Regions from separate parts of the Arthrobacter sp. RCC_34 genome, predicted to be linked through region 2. Evidence: riboswitches for the same ligand, from Rfam matches in the RefSeq annotation. Region 2 holds a riboswitch; each other region holds the start of a gene.
What was found. Region 2 has a riboswitch for S-adenosylmethionine ahead of AB6732_RS09740 (bifunctional o-acetylhomoserine/o-acetylserine sulfhydrylase). Riboswitches for the same ligand answer to the same signal wherever they lie in the genome.
Positions count from the first base shown of each region.

Region 1: linked by a shared signal. The riboswitch ahead of AB6732_RS12510 (DUF1737 domain-containing protein) and the one ahead of AB6732_RS09740 (bifunctional o-acetylhomoserine/o-acetylserine sulfhydrylase) in region 2 are both predicted to bind S-adenosylmethionine.
Region 3: linked by a shared signal. The riboswitch ahead of AB6732_RS11185 (hypothetical protein) and the one ahead of AB6732_RS09740 (bifunctional o-acetylhomoserine/o-acetylserine sulfhydrylase) in region 2 are both predicted to bind S-adenosylmethionine.
Region 4: linked by a shared signal. The riboswitch ahead of AB6732_RS03350 (aminotransferase class V-fold PLP-dependent enzyme) and the one ahead of AB6732_RS09740 (bifunctional o-acetylhomoserine/o-acetylserine sulfhydrylase) in region 2 are both predicted to bind S-adenosylmethionine.

Region 1 covers NZ_JBFUPW010000003.1:168,449-170,638, reverse strand. Annotated here, with positions in the region: gene AB6732_RS12520 (O-succinylhomoserine sulfhydrylase) at 1-307, opposite strand, end outside; gene AB6732_RS12515 (rhodanese-like domain-containing protein) at 311-712, opposite strand; gene AB6732_RS12510 (DUF1737 domain-containing protein) at 709-1,218, opposite strand; SAM riboswitch class IV at 1,228-1,334, opposite strand; gene AB6732_RS12505 (NADP-dependent oxidoreductase) at 1,524-2,190, opposite strand, start outside.
Region 2 covers NZ_JBFUPW010000002.1:195,862-198,051, reverse strand. Annotated here, with positions in the region: gene AB6732_RS09750 (VOC family protein) at 1-284, opposite strand, end outside; gene AB6732_RS09745 (hypothetical protein) at 497-955, opposite strand; SAM riboswitch class IV at 1,132-1,249, shown strand; gene AB6732_RS09740 (bifunctional o-acetylhomoserine/o-acetylserine sulfhydrylase) at 1,348-2,190, shown strand, end outside.
Region 3 covers NZ_JBFUPW010000002.1:544,387-546,576, forward strand. Annotated here, with positions in the region: gene AB6732_RS11180 (helix-turn-helix domain-containing protein) at 1-541, opposite strand, end outside; SAM riboswitch class IV at 784-892, shown strand; gene AB6732_RS11185 (hypothetical protein) at 904-1,206, shown strand; gene AB6732_RS11190 (VIT1/CCC1 transporter family protein) at 1,258-2,190, shown strand, end outside.
Region 4 covers NZ_JBFUPW010000001.1:722,712-724,901, forward strand. Annotated here, with positions in the region: gene AB6732_RS03350 (aminotransferase class V-fold PLP-dependent enzyme) at 1-892, opposite strand, end outside; SAM riboswitch class IV at 932-1,047, opposite strand; gene hisN (histidinol-phosphatase) at 1,120-1,941, opposite strand; gene AB6732_RS03360 (ribosome small subunit-dependent GTPase A) at 2,006-2,190, opposite strand, start outside.

The DNA.
Region 1 (2,190 bases), on a different contig from region 2:
CGAGCAGCGCGCCGAGGGCCGTGAACACCGCGGACATGCCGGACGCCGTCGCAAAGCACGCCTCGGTGCCTTCGAGCAGCCGTAGCCGCTCCTGGAAGGTGGCGACGGTCGGATTGCCGTAACGGGAGTAGACGAAGCGCTCGTCCTCACCGGTGAAGGCTCGTTCGGCGGCCTCGGCCGAGTCGTAGACGAAGCCCGAGTTCAGGAACAGCGCCTCGGAGGTTTCGTAGAAGCCGGTGCGGTCCAGCCCGCCCCGGACGGCCTGCGTTGCCGGCGACCAGGACGCGGCCTCAGGATTGAACGCCATGTCTCACGCTCCGATGGTGGTCGGTAGGCCGCTGTTCTTCCAGCCGTTCACGGTGCGCTCCCCGAACCGGTCCGGGACGCCCTCGAAGCCTTCCAGGACGTTGTACGAGGACCAGCCCGCCGCCGTCGCGGCTTCCGCCGCGGCGATCGACCGCTGTCCGGAACGGCACAGGAACACGAGGTCCGCGGTGCCGGCCTCCGGGGCCTGCTCGGCGAGCTCCGCGAGGAACCCCTGGTTCGGCACGCCGCCGGCCAGGTTCCACTGGATGAACAAGGGGTCGCCGGACGGGGTCTTCGGGCGGCCGATGTGCGCCCACTCCGCCTCGGTGCGCACGTCCACGAGGACGGCGCCGTCCTTGAGTTTGTCCCACGCCTGCTGTGGCGTCAGGTCGCCCGCGTAGCTCACAGGGCACCGCCGTAGGGGGCGAAGCCGGTGGCGGGGACGGCGTACGGGTCGACGACCGGGGCCGGCGGCGCGGGCGGCGCGTACGGCAGGACGACGGCCTGGGCCGCGATCACCGTCTCACCGTTGAAGGTCACGGACGGGCTGCCGTAGAGGATGTACCCGTCGGCCAGGGCAGCCGAGACCCGTTCGCAGAATTCGCGGGTGTCCGGGCCGGTCAGCAGGCGGTAGGGCAGGAGGGCGGGCGCAGCGGCAGGCGCCGTCGTGGGTTCGGCCTGGGGCGCGACGCCGGGCGCAGCGGCAGTGGCCTGCTCACCGGCGGGGGCGGTCGCCGTCGTCGTGGCGGCCTTCGCAGGAGAGGCCTTGGCGGCTGCCGGTGTGGCGGCCGCAGCCTTCGTGGTGCGCGGAGCCCGGGTGGCGGGCTTGGCCGGGGTGCTCCGGGGAGTCGTGACCTTGGCGGCGCCGGCGGTTCCGGCAGTGGCGGACGTGGGTTCTTTGCGGGCAGGCAAGTGGGGGCTCCTTCGCGCTTGCAGTTGACACATGCCGAGTAGTCACCTGAGGCACCCCGCCGCGTCTGGAGGGTTGCCGACCGGTCAGTCAGGGCTTGTCACCGGTACTCGTTACTCTGCAAAAAATCTAGCACCAGGCCCCGGAGAGAAGTGTGACGGGAGGCTTCATCTTGTGTCATGAACCGGGCCGGCAGTGCTGACGGAATCGCCCCCGGAAACGTGGTTCACCCCGGGAAATTTCAGGGGGTGAACCACGTTTCCGGGGGTGGAAGCTCGGGAACCTGCCGGGCCCGCCGCTGAGCCCGTCAGTCGAGCGTGACCACGACCTTGCCGCGGACGTGGCCCTCCTCCAGGAGCCGGTAGGCGTCCGCCACCTGTTCCACGGGGAAGGTCGCTTCGAGCGGCAGCACGAGGGAACCGTCGGCGAGGCCCGCCGCGATGCGCTCCAGCGCGCCCGGGCCGGCATCCCCGCCACCGGTCGCGGTGAATCCGCCATCCGGATGGCCGTGCGCGGCGATCGCCGTGATGCGCTCCGCGGGGACACCGAAGCCCTGAGCCACGGTGATCACCTCGGCGCCGTTGAGGTCAGCTGCGGCGGTGGGCGTGCCGATCTCCGCGACGCGCTCGGCCAGGCCCGCGCCGTACGTGACGGGCAGGGCGCCGAGCTCCCGGAGGAACTCGTGATTGCGTTCGGACGCGGTGCCGATCACCGTGGCTCCGGTCGCGACGGCGAGCTGCGTGGCGAGAACGCCCACGCCACCCGCGGCCCCGCCGATCAGCACGGTGTCCTCCGGCGTCAGCTTCAACTGGTCGATCGCGGCGGCCGCGGTCCGTCCGGCGATGTCCAAGGTCGCGGCCAGCTCATCCGAGAGCCCGTCGGGAGTGCGGTGCAGTCCGCTCGCGAGGACCAGGACGAAGTCCGCCACCGCCTCGTGCCGCTTGCCGCCGAACACCCGGTCACCCACGGCGAAG
Region 2 (2,190 bases):
GCCAGGTCGTCCACGGCGACGCACCAGCCCATCCACCCACCGCCCATCGCGGAGCGGGCCCGCACGGCCTGGCCGAACGGCGCCTTGTCCGAAGCGGGGTGGTCCAGGACTTCCACGACCTCAAGATATTTGTGGTCGGCCAAGGGGAAGATCATGTTGCGGGTGCCGAAACGGGGGTGTACCCCACCGCGCACCGCGTGCAGTCCAAGAGCGGCAGAAATGCGCTCCGCCGTGGCCTCCAGGCCATCGCGTTCACAAGCGTAAGAAACGTGATCCATGCGCATGGCATCATCCTTGCACTTTGTGAGTAGGCACTCAGCTTAGGGTTACCTAAGTCACGCGGCGGCGGCGGATCCCGGGGAGCCCGCGCGAAAATCCCCGGTTCCGGGCCCGGGTGTCTGGGCCCGGAATGCGCGCTCAGGGTGTGCTGGAGCGGCTGGGCCGGCGGCAGAGGTCCCTGGCTGGGGATGCCCTGCAGAGCAGTTGCAGAGCTTGCTCAGTCGCAGACCCTGACGTGGCGGTAGCCCAGGACCTTGTCCCCGGCCCTGTTGTACACATTGGCCGCGATGCCGACGCACTTGCCCCTCATGTTCGTGAGCTGGACCCCGCCGGCGTAGTACTCGTAGATCCCGTGGTCGTGGGAGTACACCGAGCTCGTGGCGATGTTGAGCTGGAGGTTGGTGGCGCCGGCCTTGTTGTCGTAGAGCATGGCGCAGGCCGTGCCGCCGTTGTTGGTGGAGTACCAGTACTGGATGGTGGCGGTGGTTCCGGCCACCGCATAGGTTTTCTTCTTGATCCCGGAACATTGCTTCACGACCTGGCCGTGCTGTTCCAGCGTCCCGGCGGACGCCGGAGCGCTCGAGGCCAGCAGGCCCGCCAGGGCGAGCCCGGCGGCGGCTGCGGTCGCCAGGAGGCGCCGGCCGAACCGCCGTGCCTGATGTGTCTGAATCCCCATGATGAAACTCCTCGATGGTGCGGGTGAGTGATGGTCCAAAGTCAACCCCACCGCGCTGAGGAGGGGAATGGGCAGACCTCCCCATCCGCCCTGCCCGTCGCAGCCGGCGGCCTCTGGGACGTTCTGTGACGCGCCCCCTTTTCCGCGCTCCGTCCGTCCCCCTACCCTGAGTTGCAGGTCATGAGTGCCAGCATCGAGCCCCGGCTTGCTGGCCGGCAACCCTCCGTCCGCGGCGGGGTGCCCCGGGTGAAGACCAGGCGGGTCGGCATGCACGCCGGCACGCAAGCGCGGGCCGTGGGCGCCGTCTCTTTCCCTTCAGGTTCTCCTTCAGGAAGGCTGACGCCGCGATGGTGGGGGAGACCGTTCCTGGCCCTTGAAATCTAAGGAAAGCCATGACCAACAACTGGTCCTTCGAAACCCGCCAGATCCATGTCGGACAGGAGCCGGACGCCGTCACCGGCGCGCGGGCCCTGCCGATCTACCAGACCACGTCCTTCGTGTTCCCGAGTGCCGAGAGCGCCGCCAACCGCTTCGCGCTCGCCGAGCTGGCGCCCATCTACACCCGCATCGGCAACCCGACGCAGGATGCCGTCGAGCAGCGCATCGCCAGTCTCGAAGGCGGTCTGGCGGCCCTGCTGCTCAGCTCCGGCCAGGCCGCGGAGACGTTCGCCATCCTCAACGTCGCGGAGGCGGGCGACCACGTGGTGGCCAGCCCCAGCCTGTACGGCGGCACCTACAACCTGCTGGCCAACACCCTGAAGAAGTTCGGCATCGAGGTCACTTTCGTCGAGGATCCGGACAATCTGGACCACTGGCGCGCCGCCGTGCGGCCGAACACCAAGCTCTTCTTCGCCGAGGTGGTCTCCAACCCGCGGCAGGACATCCTGGACATCGAGGGCGTGGCCTCCGTGGCGCACGAATCCGGCGTCCCGCTGATCGTGGACAACACCCTTGCCACCCCGTACCTCATCCGGCCTCTCGAGTGGGGCGCGGACATCGTGGTGCATTCGGCCACCAAGTACCTGGGCGGCCACGGCAGCGCGATCGCCGGCGTGATCGTGGACTCCGGCAAGTTCGACTTCGGCGCGGACCCGGAGAAGTTCCCGGGCTTCAACACCCCGGACGAGAGCTACAACGGACTCGTCTACGCCCGTGACCTCGGCGCGGACGGTGCGCTGGGCGCCAACCTCAGCTACATCCTGAAGGCCCGCGTGCAGCTGCTGCGTGACCTCGGA
Region 3 (2,190 bases), 350 kb from region 2:
CCTCGACTTCCTCGTCGGTCGGGTTCAGCCAAGTGTGGGGTTCACGGCCAGGGAAGCTCAGGGTGTCCCCGGCGGAGAGTTCGTAGCGTTCATTGGAGAGGATCAGCACGATCCGGCCCCGGACCACATGCAGCACGTCCACATCGCAGTCCACGGAGTACAGCTCCGACTCGCCCTTGCCCCCGGGCTCGATGACACCCCTCAGCAACTGCACTCGCCGTTCGGAACGGGCGGTGAGCAAGGTCTCGATGATCCCGTCACCACCGAAGGAGATCTTGGGCGCTTCGTCCGCGCGGGTCAGGGCCACATCGGTCGCCGCGAACAGGTCGCCGATGTCGACCGAGAGCACCTGGCAGAGCGTCACCAGGGATGCTACGGACGGGGAGGTGAGATCGCGTTCCACGCGGGACAGGAAACCCTTGGTCAGACCGGTCACGTCGGCCACCTGCTCGATTGTCATGCGCTGAGCCTTGCGGGCCGCGCGGATCCGCGACCCGATATTGATCGGCGCGTTGCTCGGCTCGATGGGGAGGGCTTTCATGATGGCCTTTCATTCACGGGCGCCGCTCGAGGTGGGGGTTCCACGAGTTGGGCACGGAAGTGTTCCCGGTCACGTTGGGCTGCTTCTGGAAGCGAGTTTAGTACCAGGGATCAAGTTATGCCTGCACCTCAACTCGGTTCCGTTCCCGTCGGAGTCTCCCCAGCTCAACACCGCGTCACAGGGCCGTCCGCGAGCCGATGATCCCTGCCGCGCTCCGCCGTCGTCGGCTACAGTGTAGTCAGCTTCACGAGAGGTGGCGCCAAGCTCCGACTGGCCACCCGCCAACCCCATGTTCACGGGTGGCTCGGATGCAGAAGCGGCCCCGTTCTCCTGGCGGGGCAAGAGCACACGCAAGGATTTTCATGTCCGTCACCGTCCTGCCTGCCGTCGACCTCCAGAGCGGCCGCGTCACTCTATTCCTCCACGGCGCCGACCACCACTACTTCTGCGCGCAGCCGCATCAGCTGATCGACGCGCTGAACCGGGCGGTCCGGCGTCCAGCCTGGGAGCACGACGGCGTGCTGACGGTCCGCGTCGCGACCGCGGGGCGGCGGGACGGACGGGAGCTCCACTTCAGCCTGCTGCCACTGTCTGGATTGCGGTCCACCGAAACCGGAAGCGTCGGTGAACCGTCCGAAAATCCGCGGAATTTCGCGCTACAGTGAGGGCTGCGCAATGGGGCGCCACCTCCGACCACACCTCAGGAGCAGGATCCCATGAACACCCCTCAGGCCTCGCCCGCCGAAATCCGGCGCTGGCAGCAGTACCTTGCGGACGAACGCGCCGAAGCCTCCGTATACCGCGATCTGGCCGCCCGCCGGGAAGGGGAGGAGAAGGCCATCCTCCTGGCCCTCGCCGAAGCCGAAGGCCGGCATGAAGCCCACTGGCTCACGCTGCTCGGCGACCAGGCGGACAAGTCCCGCCATGCTTCCCTCAACAGCCGCTTCCTGGGCTTTTTGGCCCGGAACTTCGGCTCCGTGTTCGTCCTGGCACTGGCGCAGCGGGCCGAAGGCCGTTCCCCCTACGCGACCGATCCGCATGCGACGCCCGCCATGGCCGCCGACGAGCAGATCCATGAAGAGGTCGTGCGAGGCCTCGCGACCCGCGGCCGCGCCCGCCTGTCGGGAACGTTCCGCGCCGCGGTGTTCGGGGCGAACGACGGCCTGGTCAGCAACCTCTCCCTCGTCATGGGCATGGCCGCGACCGGCGTCGACAGCCAGGTGGTCCTGTTCAGCGGCGTCGCAGGCCTGCTGGCCGGCGCCCTCTCGATGGGCGCGGGCGAATACGTCTCGGTCCGTTCGCAGCGTGAGCTCCTGGAGGCCAGCCGCCCCACGCAGATCACGCTCGACGCAGCCCCTCGTCTCGATCTGGAACACAACGAGCTCGTCCTGGTGTACCTGGCGCGCGGCATGAGCCGGGAGGCCGCCGAACACCGCGCCGCGGAACGGATGGGCCGTTTCACCTGCGACTGCGACCCGAGCCTGTCCTTGCAGCCCGAGGCCCCTGAAACCACGAACGAGCATGAGGAGATCGGCACCGCCTGGGGAGCCGCCTCGTCCAGTTTCTGCTTCTTCGCATCCGGCGCCCTGATCCCGATCCTTCCGTTCCTCTTCGGCATGAGCGGTTTCGGCGCTCTGGCTCTGGCCGTG
Region 4 (2,190 bases), on a different contig from region 2:
CGTTCGGGGAGCCGCCCTCATGGCGTGCCGGGCCGGTGGTCCACACGACCGAGTCGAGGCGGGCCTCCCGCACGGCGCCGCCGCCGAGCAGGTGAGGGGTGCCGGCGTCGAGCCAATCGGCACGGCCCACCAGGACTCCGGCGCCGAACGGCGCGTACAGCTTGTGGCCGGAGAAGGCGAGGAAGTCGACGTCGAGCGCGGTGATGTCGATCCGGCGGTGCGGCGCCAGCTGAGCGGCATCCACGACGATCCGCGCGCCGTACTCGTGTGCCAGGGCGGCGAGCTCGGCGATCGGCAGGATCTCCCCGGTGACATTCGACGCGCCGGTGACGGCCAGGAGCGCGACGCCTCCGGTCTCGAGCTCCTCGCGCAGGGCGTCCACGGTGGCCGCGATGGTCTCCCGCGCCACCAGGCTCCGGTGACCGACCCGCTGCCAGGGGAGCAGATTGGCGTGGTGCTCGATGTCCAGGTAGAGCACGTCACCGGCCTGCTCGCCCTGGCGCTGGGGCAGGCAGCCCGCCAGCACGTTCAGCGAGTCGGTGGTGTTGCGCGTGAAGATCACCAGGTCATCCGGGCGTCCGCCCACGAAGCCGCGCACGATCTCCCGGGCGTTCTCGTACACCGAGGTGCTGATCTGCGAGGCGTAGCCGGCGCCGCGGTGCACGCTCGCGTAGTAGGGCAGGATCTCGTTCAGGTAGGCGGACACCACGCTGAGCGCGGGGGCCGAGGCGCCGTAATCGAGATTGGCGTACCGGACCGTGCCGCCTTGGATGAGCGGGGCCTGGATCTCCGCGCCGGTGACCGCCGCGAACGGATTGGCGGCCAGCGACGGCGCGTGGGAGCGTCCGCTTCCGGCGACGGCGGAGCGGGGGGCAAGGGTGTTGACGGACATGCTGGGACCTCTGCATCGTGGAGGGGCCCGCACAGGCGGGCACCGCGCTTGCCGCACCACTTTCTGTGGCCGGCCTGGTCGTCACCCGGGGCACCCCACCGCGTCTGGAGGGTTGCCGGCCAGCAAACCGGGGTTTAGCGCTGGCACTCGTGACCTGATTACGAGCGTAAAACAGCGGCGCGTCCCCGAAGGAACGCGCCGCCAATATTACGTGGAATATGACCTGATCAGGGGGCCTGCAGCAGATCGTCGAGGCCGGGATTGAGCCGACGGAGGAACTCCGAGTGGAGGATGCCGTTACTGGCCACCGCATTGCCGCCGAACGGCCCGTCCTGTCCGTCCAGCGAGGTGAAGCGGCCGCCGGCCTCGGTGACGATCGGCACGAGCGCGGCCATGTCATAGAGGTTCAGCTCCGGCTCGCAGGCGAGGTCCACGGCGCCTTCGGCCAGGAGGCAGTAAGACCAGAAATCGCCGTAGGCGCGGGTGCGCCAGACCGTGTCGTGGAGGTTGAGGAACTCGTCCCGCAGGCCGAGCTCCTTCCAGCCGCCCAGGCTGGAGTAGGACAGGGAGGCGTCCTCGAGGCGGTGGACGTCGGACACCTTCAGCCGAGTGGCCGAGGCGAGGGAACGGCCCGTGTAGGCGCCATGGCCCTTGGAAGCCCACCAACGGCGGCCCAGGGCGGGAGCGCTGACGACGCCGACCACCACCTGGTCGTCCTCGATGAGGGCGATCAGCGTGGCCCAGACCGGCACACCGCGCACGAAGTTCTTGGTGCCGTCGATCGGATCGATCACCCAGCGGCGGGAGGAGTGGCCCGTGGTGCCGAACTCCTCGCCGATGACGGAATCCCGCGGCCGGGCCCGGGACAGCTGGGCGCGGATGTACTCCTCGGCGCTCCGGTCCGCATCGCTCACCGGCGTCAGATCAGGCTTGGTCTCGACCTTCAGATCCTGGGCTTTGAAGCGCGCCATGGTCTGGGCATCCACCTGGTCCGCCATGACATGGGCAAGCCGGAGGTCATCGGTGTAGTTCTGGGAGGAGTCCATCATGGGTTAAACCGTACCCACAAAGCACGCATCCCAGCTCATCCGGGGCGTGGACGTGACCGCGCCGTCAGGGAGTGCCGAGCTCCTTGGCTTCGCGTTCCTCCTGCGTTCCGGCGTCCAGCACCCGGCGCAGCGACTCCAGCCGCGAGGCGCCGGCGGGTCCGGCGTGGCCCTCGGCCACCCAGGCGTCCAGGCCGCAGCCGATCGCCTGCGCGCCGTGCTTGCAGCCGCGCTCGCAGGCCTCGGTGCCAG